3 regions of the Labrenzia sp. 5N genome follow, and region 3 is predicted to be linked to each of the others. Evidence: predicted binding sites of a transcription regulator. Region 3 holds the regulator's gene; each other region holds the start of a gene.

Region 1 (3,237 bases), on a different contig from region 3:
CTCGGTGTAGCCGCTCTCATCGAGGATGATTTCCGCCAGTTCGGTGTGTTTCATCTGGTCGAGCTGACGCCGCCAGCGCTCGAAGTTGTCGAGCACGGACTTCAGCGCGTTGCGTGGCTTTGGCTTCAGTTCTTCGGTATCGATAAGCTGGCTTGCCGCCTGCATCAGTGGAATACGCTCTGCCCGGGCAACGCCATGGACCAGTTTCAGCGTCGCATCGCCAAGACCGCGCTTCGGCGTGTTGACAATGCGCTCAAACGCCAGATCGTCCGCGGGCTGCGCGACACAGCGGAAATAGGCCATGGCATCGCGGATTTCCATGCGCTCATAAAAGCGCGGACCGCCGATGACCCTGTAATTAAGTCCCAGCGTGACAAACCGGTCTTCGAACTCGCGCATCTGGAACGATGCCCGCACCAGAACCGCCATTTCATTGAGCGAATGACCTCGCGACTGAAGCGTCTCGATCTCGTCGCCGATGGTGCGCGCTTCTTCTTCGCTGTCCCAGACGGAGGCCACCGACACCAGGTCGTGGTCGGGTTCCTCGAAATCCGTGAACAGGGTCTTGCCGAGACGGCCTTCATTGAAGGCAATCAGGTGGGATGCGGCAGCCAGGATATGACTGGTCGAGCGATAATTGCGCTCCAGGCGAATGACGGTGGCGCCTTTGAAGTCATGTTCGAAGCGCAGGATGTTATCGACTTCCGCGCCGCGCCAGCCGTAGATCGACTGGTCATCATCACCGACACAGCAGACATTCGGGTTGCCCTGGGCCAGAAGGCGCAGCCACAGGTACTGCGCGATGTTGGTGTCCTGATATTCGTCCACCAGCATATAGCGGAAGCGGCGCTGATATTCCTTGAGGACATCCGGCTGGGTCTTGAACAGCGTGATGACATGCAAAAGCAGGTCACCGAAATCGGCCGCGTTCAGGATCGACAGGCGCTCCTGATATTCCTCGTAGAGCTTTCGCCCCTTGCCGTTGGCAAACGCCCGCGCCTCGCCTTCCGGGATGTCTTTCGGCCCAAGAGCCCGGTTTTTCCAACCATCCAGCATCCCGGCAAAGGCCTTGGCCGTCCAGCGCTTGTCGTCCAGCCCTTCGGCCTGGATGATCTGCTTGATAAGGCGGATCTGGTCGTCGGTGTCGAGGATCGAGAAGGACGATTTCAAGCCGACAAGTTCGGCATGCTTGCGCAGGATCTTCACACAGATGGAGTGGAACGTGCCGAGCCACGCCATGCCTTCCACATTGCCGCCGACAAAACCGGCAATGCGTTCCTTCATCTCGCGCGAAGCCTTGTTGGTGAACGTGACAGCCAGAATTTCGGACGGTCGCGCCAAGCCGGTTGCCAGGATATGGGCGATGCGTGTTGTCAGAACGCGGGTCTTGCCCGTGCCGGCACCAGCCAGCACCAGAACCGGCCCTTCGGTCGTTTCCACCGCCAGCCGCTGCTCCGGGTTCAGCCCCGTCAGATAGTCCGGTGCCCGCCGTGCCGCCATCGCCCTGGCCGCGATCCCTCCTTGCGGCCGCACGGGAGCAGGCGCGGACTCCGCCCGCGTGCCGATAGGCTGGAATGGATCGTCAAAGGAATCGTCGTACCCGTCCGGGTCGGTCATGGTTTACTGGTCCGGTTTCAAGCGCTTGTTTTGAGAACAATATAGCAACATACCGGCGCTGGCGAGGCAGGAATGACCGATTTGGTGGGGACAAGAAGCGGGCTTTTCTTATTTGAACCGGCAACTGCGTGAGGCCGCCTCCTTTGACAAAGCCGCGACAGATTTCAGGAACCCCGGAGGTTTGCGGTTCCAGCGAGCACAGGGGTTACTGGATCCCGGTCTTGCCGCTGCGCGTCAAACCGGGATGACAAGAAGCAAAGCCATGCCCTGAAGCCTCTCTCTTGTCATCCCCGCGCAGGCGGGGATCCAGTAAACAAGGGAGCCTGTTGCTTGACCAAGTGGCGGGAGAACAAGCCATGCGCAGCAAACGATCGAAGCGACGCAAAAGTGTCAAACCAGTTTAGCAAACAGGTCGTCCCAGTTTGGATTCCGTTCTTCGATCAAACGGATCTTCCAGGCACGATTCCAGCGTTTGAGCTGTTTTTCCCGCTTGATCGCCCACTCGATTTCCTCGTGAACTTCGTAATACACCAACCGATGCACGCCATACTTCGCGGTAAACTGGCTTCCGATGCTTTCACGGTGCTGCGAAACCCTGCCCAACAGATCATTCGTCACCCCGACATAGAGCGTGCCGCCCAGTCCGCTTCCAAGAATGTAGACATAGTATTGCTGATCAAGGTGCAACGTGGAGCCTTCGTTGAAATTCTTCCCGGATATACGTTAGTGCTTTTGATTTGGCATTGCCGATAACGGTTTCAGGAACCCCAGAGGTTTGTGGTTCCAGCGAGCACAGGGGTTACTGGATCCCGGTCTTGCCGCTACGCGACAAACCAGGATGACAAGAAGCAAAGCCATGTCCCGAAGCCTCTCTCTTGTCATCCCCGCGCAGGCGGGGATCCAGTAAACAAGGGAGCCCGTGCATCATGCCGCCCCTGCCTTATCTTCGCAAAACAGAGATAGAGAAGGTAGGAGCGCCTCAGGCCCCCACCAGATCGAACCAGTCATCCTCGGAGATGACTTCGATCTCCAGCTCCTGGGCCTTTTTCAGCTTTGAACCAGCACCAGGACCGGCCACCACCAGGTCGGTCTTTTTCGAGACGGAACCTGCCGTCTTGGCACCAAAGCGTTCGGCCATGGCCTTGGCTTCGTCGCGGGTCATACGTTCCAGCGAGCCGGTGAAAACCACTGTCTTGCCTGCGACCGGCGAGCCGGAGGCGTTGATCTTTTCAGCGTCCTTGGGTGATACCTCGACCAGAAGTGCGTCGAGTTGGTCGAGATTGTGTTGCTCGGCAAAGAACTCCGCCAGCGCCTCGGCAACGATATGGCCGATGCCGTCGATGTCATTGAGCTCTGTCCAGGCTTCGCCCGCCGTGTCATGCGCCGCCTTCATGGCTGCATAGAACACCGCCCAGGAGCCATAGGCACGTGCCAGAAGTTTGGCGTTGCCCTCGCCCACGTGACGGATGCCCAGGGCGAAGATGAAACGATGAAGGTCAATCTCTCGCCGCGCGTTGATTGCCTCGAAAAGGTTCTTCGCCGAAACGGCACCCCAGCCTTCCCGGTTGCGCAACTTGGTGAGAGAGCGCTTGTCCCGCTCCTCCAGCGTGAAGATGTCCG
Region 2 (3,237 bases), 250 kb from region 3:
GCCTCGCGCACTTCCGAAGGAAGATCCTTCCAGGGCGTTGCCATGGACACCTTGAAATGACTGCAGAGTGCTTCCAGCGTCTGGGCATAATAAGGTGATGTCGACCCTGTCTTCGCCCACGGCAGGACAGCTCCTTCGCGCAAGGAAAGCGAGTGGTCAGGAACAACCAGGTCTTCCTCGAAGGCGAGTGTCGTTCCAAGGCCATCACAAGTGGGGCAGGCACCGAAGGGATTGTTAAACGAGAACAGGCGCGGCTCGATCTCCGGAATGGTGAAGCCGGATACCGGGCAGGCAAATTTTTCGGAAAAGATCAGCCGTTCCGGGTTGCCGTTCTCGTCGGTCTTGTCGGCAAATTCGGCAATTGCAATGCCGTCGGCAAGTTTCAGCGCCGTTTCCAGTGAATCGGCAAGCCGACCGGAGATATCGTCACGCACGACGATACGGTCTACGACGACGTCGATATCGTGCTTGAATTTCTTGTCGAGGGCAGGGGGCTCGGAAATCTCATGGAAGGTTCCGTCGATCTTGACGCGCTGGAAACCCTTCTTCATCAGCTCGGCAAGTTCCTTGCGATACTCGCCCTTGCGGCCGCGAACCATCGGCGCGAGCAGGTAGAGGCGGGCACCTTCTTCCAGCTCCAGAATGCGATCGACCATCTGGCTGACGGTCTGGCTTTCGATAGGCAGACCGGTGGCGGGGGAATAGGGAACGCCGACTCGCGCAAACAAAAGGCGCATGTAATCGTAGATTTCCGTAACCGTTCCGACCGTGGAGCGCGGATTGCGGGACGTGGTCTTTTGTTCGATGGAGATTGCCGGAGACAGTCCGTCGATCTGGTCGACGTCCGGTTTCTGCATCATTTCCAGGAACTGGCGCGCGTAGGCGGACAGGCTTTCCACGTACCGCCGCTGTCCTTCTGCATATATGGTGTCGAAGGCGAGTGACGACTTGCCAGAGCCAGACAGGCCGGTCATGACAATCAACTTGTCGCGGGGCAGGTCCAGGTCGACGCCCTTCAGGTTATGCTCCCGTGCGCCACGGATGCTGATGACCCGTGTTGGGTCCGCCTTCCAGGCTTCTTCCGACTGCGATCCCTTGGCTGTCTTCATTGTCGTTCTTCCTGACCGCATGCGTCGCCCAAAGACGATTGTTGCTCGCGCATACGCTAAGATGGTCCATTGCCGATGATGTCTGTTTGCCCCGATATAGCAGTTTCGGGCGGAGCTTCCAGTGAGGCATTTTCATTATCGTGCCAGAGGCACTTGTCGATGCGATGCCTGATTGAATCGCTTTTACAGAAATGATAAGAACAAAACAAGTACATTAACGATTACCGCGTCAGGAGCCGAGCAGAAATAGGTGACCGAAACCTCGCAGTTCATGAGATAATGTCCTGACAGAAAAATCGGGGCTTGATTGGAACAAAAGTGGAGCAAATTGTAACTTGGCGCAATCAAGGATTGTGTCTGTCGATTTTGCTCGAATTTTAGGCGGATGAACCAGGCGGCAGTTTGTGAGTTGCCTTGTGGAAAATGAGTGAAGCCTGGCGAAAATAGCGGCGAAGCTGTTGGCGTGCCGTTAGGGTTCTGGTTTCTAGCAGCAAAGCTTGCAACGTTGACCGTTTATCGACACGTGCCGGAGAAGCACACGAACATCGTCGGCGGGGTCAACGAAAAACAAACAGGAGTTCAGTATGGCGGGCAGCGTCAACAAAGTAATTTTGGTCGGCAATCTGGGAGCAGACCCGGAAATCCGCCGTACGCAGGATGGCCGCCCGATCGCCAATCTCCGGATTGCGACGTCGGAATCCTGGCGCGACCGCAACACCGGTGAGCGTCGTGAAAAGACGGAGTGGCACCGTGTCGTGATTTTCAACGACGGTCTTTGCAAAGTTGCGGAGCAATATCTGCGCAAGGGATCAAAGGTTTATCTCGAAGGCCAGCTTCAGACCCGCAAATGGCAGGATCAGTCCGGTCAGGACCGGTACTCCACCGAGATCGTGCTGCAGGGCTTCAACTCCAACCTGACCATGCTTGACGGCCGCGGCGAAGGTGGCGGTGCATCCGGCGGTCTTCCCGATTACGGCAATGACTCACAAGGCGGAGGTGGCTTCGGCGGCGGCGGTTCCGGTTCCGGTTCCGGCGGGAATTTCGGTGGTGGCTATGGCGGCGGTTCCAGCAGCGGTGGCGGTTACGGCGGTCCGTCCGGTGGCGGTGGCGGCCCCATGGACGACGAAATTCCGTTCTGATCTTTTTCTGCGTTAGCGGGTGCGGTCCCATGCTTTGGGGCCGCGCACCAGGGTATGTTGATCAACCGCCGACGTTTGGGTCGTAAGGCGTGTTCGGGTCATCAACGCCGTCGTAATATTCCTTCGCACTGCCGAGACCGCAGTGATAGACGGCTTCTTCTGCGCGTGTGTCGCCACCCGTAATCGGGGCGCCGTTGTGATGCGCGAATTCATGAATGATGGTGGCCAGCACCATCCACCTGCCCATTTTAAAGGCCCGGTCACCAACCGCGATTTCCCCGGAAGGAACGTGGATTTCCCCATGTAGCGGTGAAATGGTCGGTCCGTAATTCACCCAAATCGAGCTGTCGTTGATCATGTCCGACAAGCTTCGCCCCTTGGGTAGCGTCCGGAAATAGGCATTACATCCCGGGTTGTTCTTGACCATCTTGAAAAGCTTGTTTCTGGCCCATTTCAGCTTTGAATACTGGGAAGAGTTGAAACTTGTGTATTTCCAGATCGGTGACGAATGGTCACCAACATTGAATTGAAACGGCATTTGGCTCTCCGGTAATGTCTCACGTACTCGTGAAGCCGTAGATACGCCGTTGACGAAGAAGGCGGCGTGATGCCAATCACGCCAGGTTGTTTTTCCAAACAGCCGCAGTTCTGCCGTTTCTGGCACCGTGATGGTGGGCAGCTGTACTGTCAGCAACGAGGCAAAATCGTCACAGTCGGCTGATTTCAAACCTGTGTAGGACGGCGCCCCTTAACCATCTGATGAACCCTGTTATAGTATCAAACGGTTTACGGGCGCAGTTTCCGGGAATCGGGTCGCGGGGCCCGGTTGCACGGTAACTGCGTTGCCATATCACGCTCGGATGTAGAACATCCTCGGCGGATATGCCGAACAGCCTTCGATCCTTGCAGGGAAGCGATAAAACCCTGGTGACTTGGGCAAGGCGTCAGGTTCGAAAAGATTTAAAATAAGCGGGTTTAGACAATGCGAG
Region 3 (3,237 bases):
CGTCATCCCGGCCCAGCAGCCATCAATCGGCTCCCCCATGCCAGATGTCTGGCGAAACCATTGGAAATCTCCCTGGCAGAGCAAACTCCCTTGCTGGAGGCGCTGGGCCGCTTCGCCACGCACCAAGGACTGAGCTCCGCCGTTCTCGATCTTTCCGGGCTCACGCTCGAAGCGTTCGACTTCGTAATGCCTGCCTGTGCAATTGATGACAGACATGCAGCCTGGTACAGCGACACGCACTCCTCGAAAGGCGCAACGCTGGAGTCCGCAGTTGCCATTCTCGGGATACGAGATGGTGAATGGTTCGCTCATGTACACGCCTATTGGCGTGAGGAAGAAGTCGAGCACCTTGGCCACTTACTGCCGCATACGCTGAAGGTTGCGCATCAGGGGGCCATCAAAGGGTACGGCCTGCAAGGCGCAGCCTTCGTGGCATCGCTGGATCCGGAAACCGAATTCACGCTGTTTCGTGTGCAGCAGGATGACAAACAGTCACGGACAACCGATTACAATGCGCTTATCACCACACTCGCTCCGTTTGCCGATCTGACGGACAGCATCCAAGAACTCGCAAAAGAGCTGAAAGCCCCCTCCTACGAGGTCTATGGACTGGGCAGTCTGGCCGGAGCAGCGTTTCGCGATGCCCAGCCGATGACAGGTCTGATCTCCGAGATACTCCTGACTGAAAACGCTGGCGCGAAACCGGATCAAGAGCTTTGCGTCCCAATCCGCGCCGTTGATCTCGAAGGTGCACTGCATCGGGGCATTCTCACCACTGGTGACGCGCCGACTTTGATCACCTGTGAACTGCTGATCATGACCGGATCGAAGGACGACCTAAATCCGATATCGGAGACGGATTGAATACGGCAACTTGTTCGAAGCCAAGAACAGTAAGAGAACATTTACCCTTGCAGAACACAATGAGAACAGGTACCATGTTCTTGATTTGTACCAGATGTTTTCTCGGTCAGGGGACGCCTACATGCTGACGCGCAAGCAGTACGAACTGCTCATGTTCATTCACGAAAGACTGAAAGAAACCGGTGTGCCGCCGTCTTTCGACGAAATGAAGGATGCGCTCGACCTGCGCTCCAAGTCCGGCATTCACCGCCTGATCACCGCGCTTGAAGAACGTGGCTTCATCCGGCGCCTGCCGAACCGGGCCAGAGCCATGGAGGTTGTTCGTCTTCCGGACTCCATCGCACCCGGCCTGGGCGCTCCACGGCCAAGAGGCAGCTTCTCACCTGAAGTCATTGAAGGCTCACTCGGCAAACCGGAGCCTGAAAAAGCTGCACCGGTGCCGGTGTCCAGTGTTACGGAAATCCCCGTCATGGGCCGCATTGCAGCCGGCGTGCCCATCGAGGCCATTCAAACACACAGCCATTCCATCACAGTGCCGCAGGACCTGCTTGGTCGCGGGGAACACTACGCGCTGGAGGTTCGTGGTGATTCCATGATTGAGGCCGGCATTCTGGACGGTGATACCGTTCTTATCCGCCGGACCGACAGCGCCGACAGTGGCGACATCGTGGTTGCACTTGTGGACGATGAAGAAGCCACCTTGAAGAGGCTGCGCAAGAAAGGCGCTTCCATCGCTCTTGAAGCAGCCAACCCGGCTTATGAAACCAGGATCTTCGGTCCCGGCCGCGTTCGTGTTCAGGGCCGCCTCGTTGCCCTGTTTCGTCAGTATTGACCAGTCACTCCTCTGCGCGCGCTTCGGTCACCGAGGCGCGCTCGGCTAGACGCAGGCTGTCTCTCGTTACCGTACCCTGGTGATGCCAGGGGCGCGGTGGGTCCGGGATGGCAAACTTCAGTTTCTCGATTTTCAGATTTTCGTTTGGCGGATGGCCCGGTGCACCGGCTCCGCTCGTAGCATTTGCGGCCTCGCTGAAATCACCGGGCGATAGCCAGATGGAGACGGCACCACGTTCGGTGCGCGTACCGTGATCCAGAACGAGGGTTGCGCCGCAGCTCTCCGGAGCGACAAGATCGGTCACGACCAAATCGGCATATCGGCAATCCAGCTGAAACGATTCAAATGTCTTTGGCTGCGCGATTGCAAAAAAGGATCGCTTGCCATCCAGCCGTTCTGCGTCCTCTGAATTGACGTAGGCCCTGATGACACAACCGTCGTCATCGCAATTTCTTTGAGGCGATTTCATCTTGCGCGACAAGATCGCATCATTCCTCACTCCTTCCGACTGCAGCCATAGATCACTTGCAAACGATCTCCCCCTTGCTGCGTAACGCAAAGTTCCCGTTTCATCGCGGGCAGCTATTCGAGAGCCGCTTGCAGCAATCTGGATATCGGGAGGCCGGCTGGTAAGAACAATCAATATTCCTGCGACGAGAGGCACTCCGGCGAGCACACGCTTTCTGCCAGGCACCAACAATCCGGCAAATAATGCTGATAGCAACAGCAATGCAGCAGCCCCGTCGAGCCTTCCGGAAGTTCCGCTGCCGGCATCAAGGACTGCGGTAAAGGAAGCAACCCTCAACAGAAGTGAAACTCCGAAAGACATGACAGCCAGAGGGAGAGCTGCAAGGCCGAAGGGCATCAGAACGAATGCAAGTACTCCCATCGGCATCACAACAAGTGAAAACACCGGCATTCCCAGCAAGTTGCCGACAAGGCCATAGGGCGCGATGCGGCTGAAGTGATGAGCTCCTATTATGCCGGTCGCCAGCCCTGCGACCAATGCGGTGACGAACAGCCCTGCAACCCACTTGCCGAGGTAAAGACAAGTCGCCATGCCCCATCCGGACAGTCTTTCACCAGATGACAGAGAACGATCTCGCTGCCGCCACAGGTCATATACGGCGACCAGGCAGATCACGGCAGCGAAGGACATCTGGAAGCCGGGAAAAAACAACCGCTCAGGAGCAATCAGCAAGAGTACGAGGCCAGCCAACGCTACGCTTCGCAGGGTCAGGCCGCGTCGCCCCACCAGAATTCCGACAAAGACAATCGCGATCATCAGGAACGATCGTTGCGTCGCAACCGCACTACCGGACAGAAGCAGATAGACAACTGCAGCACCAAGGGCTGAAAGCGCGGCCCATTTGTGCACCGGCCACCTGAGCGTCAGGACCGGCACCAAGGAAAAGAGCAGCAAGACCGCGCCATAGGCGCCGCCTGCAAAGAGCGCCATATGCAGTCCGGAAATTGCAAGAATGTGAGCCAGTCCGGCGGCCCGTAAAATCTCTTCCTGCTCTTCGGTTATACCGCTGCGG

The links. Region 3 encodes LexA, which represses DNA repair genes until DNA is damaged. Its sites were predicted from a motif close to TGTTCNNNNTGTGTTCNG; they were not measured.
Region 1: HEP89_RS16575 (UvrD-helicase domain-containing protein) is a predicted target of LexA. The motif match lies at 1,650-1,667, and genes of this name have one in related genera.
Region 2: HEP89_RS22280 (single-stranded DNA-binding protein) is a predicted target of LexA. The motif match lies at 1,418-1,435, and genes of this name have one in related genera.

The regions. Positions count from the first base shown of each region.
Region 1 covers NZ_JAAZTM010000016.1:158,139-161,375, reverse strand. The annotation lists gene HEP89_RS16575 (UvrD-helicase domain-containing protein) at 1-1,617, opposite strand, end outside; gene HEP89_RS16570 (GIY-YIG nuclease family protein) at 2,008-2,304, opposite strand; gene ligA (NAD-dependent DNA ligase LigA) at 2,597-3,237, opposite strand, start outside.
Region 2 covers NZ_JAAZTM010000020.1:379,834-383,070, reverse strand. The annotation lists gene uvrA (excinuclease ABC subunit UvrA) at 1-1,109, opposite strand, end outside; gene HEP89_RS22280 (single-stranded DNA-binding protein) at 1,694-2,248, shown strand; gene HEP89_RS22275 (hypothetical protein) at 2,310-2,786, opposite strand.
Region 3 covers NZ_JAAZTM010000020.1:126,128-129,364, reverse strand. The annotation lists gene HEP89_RS21130 (hypothetical protein) at 61-864, shown strand; gene lexA (transcriptional repressor LexA) at 986-1,696, shown strand; gene HEP89_RS21120 (ComEC/Rec2 family competence protein) at 1,701-3,237, opposite strand, start outside.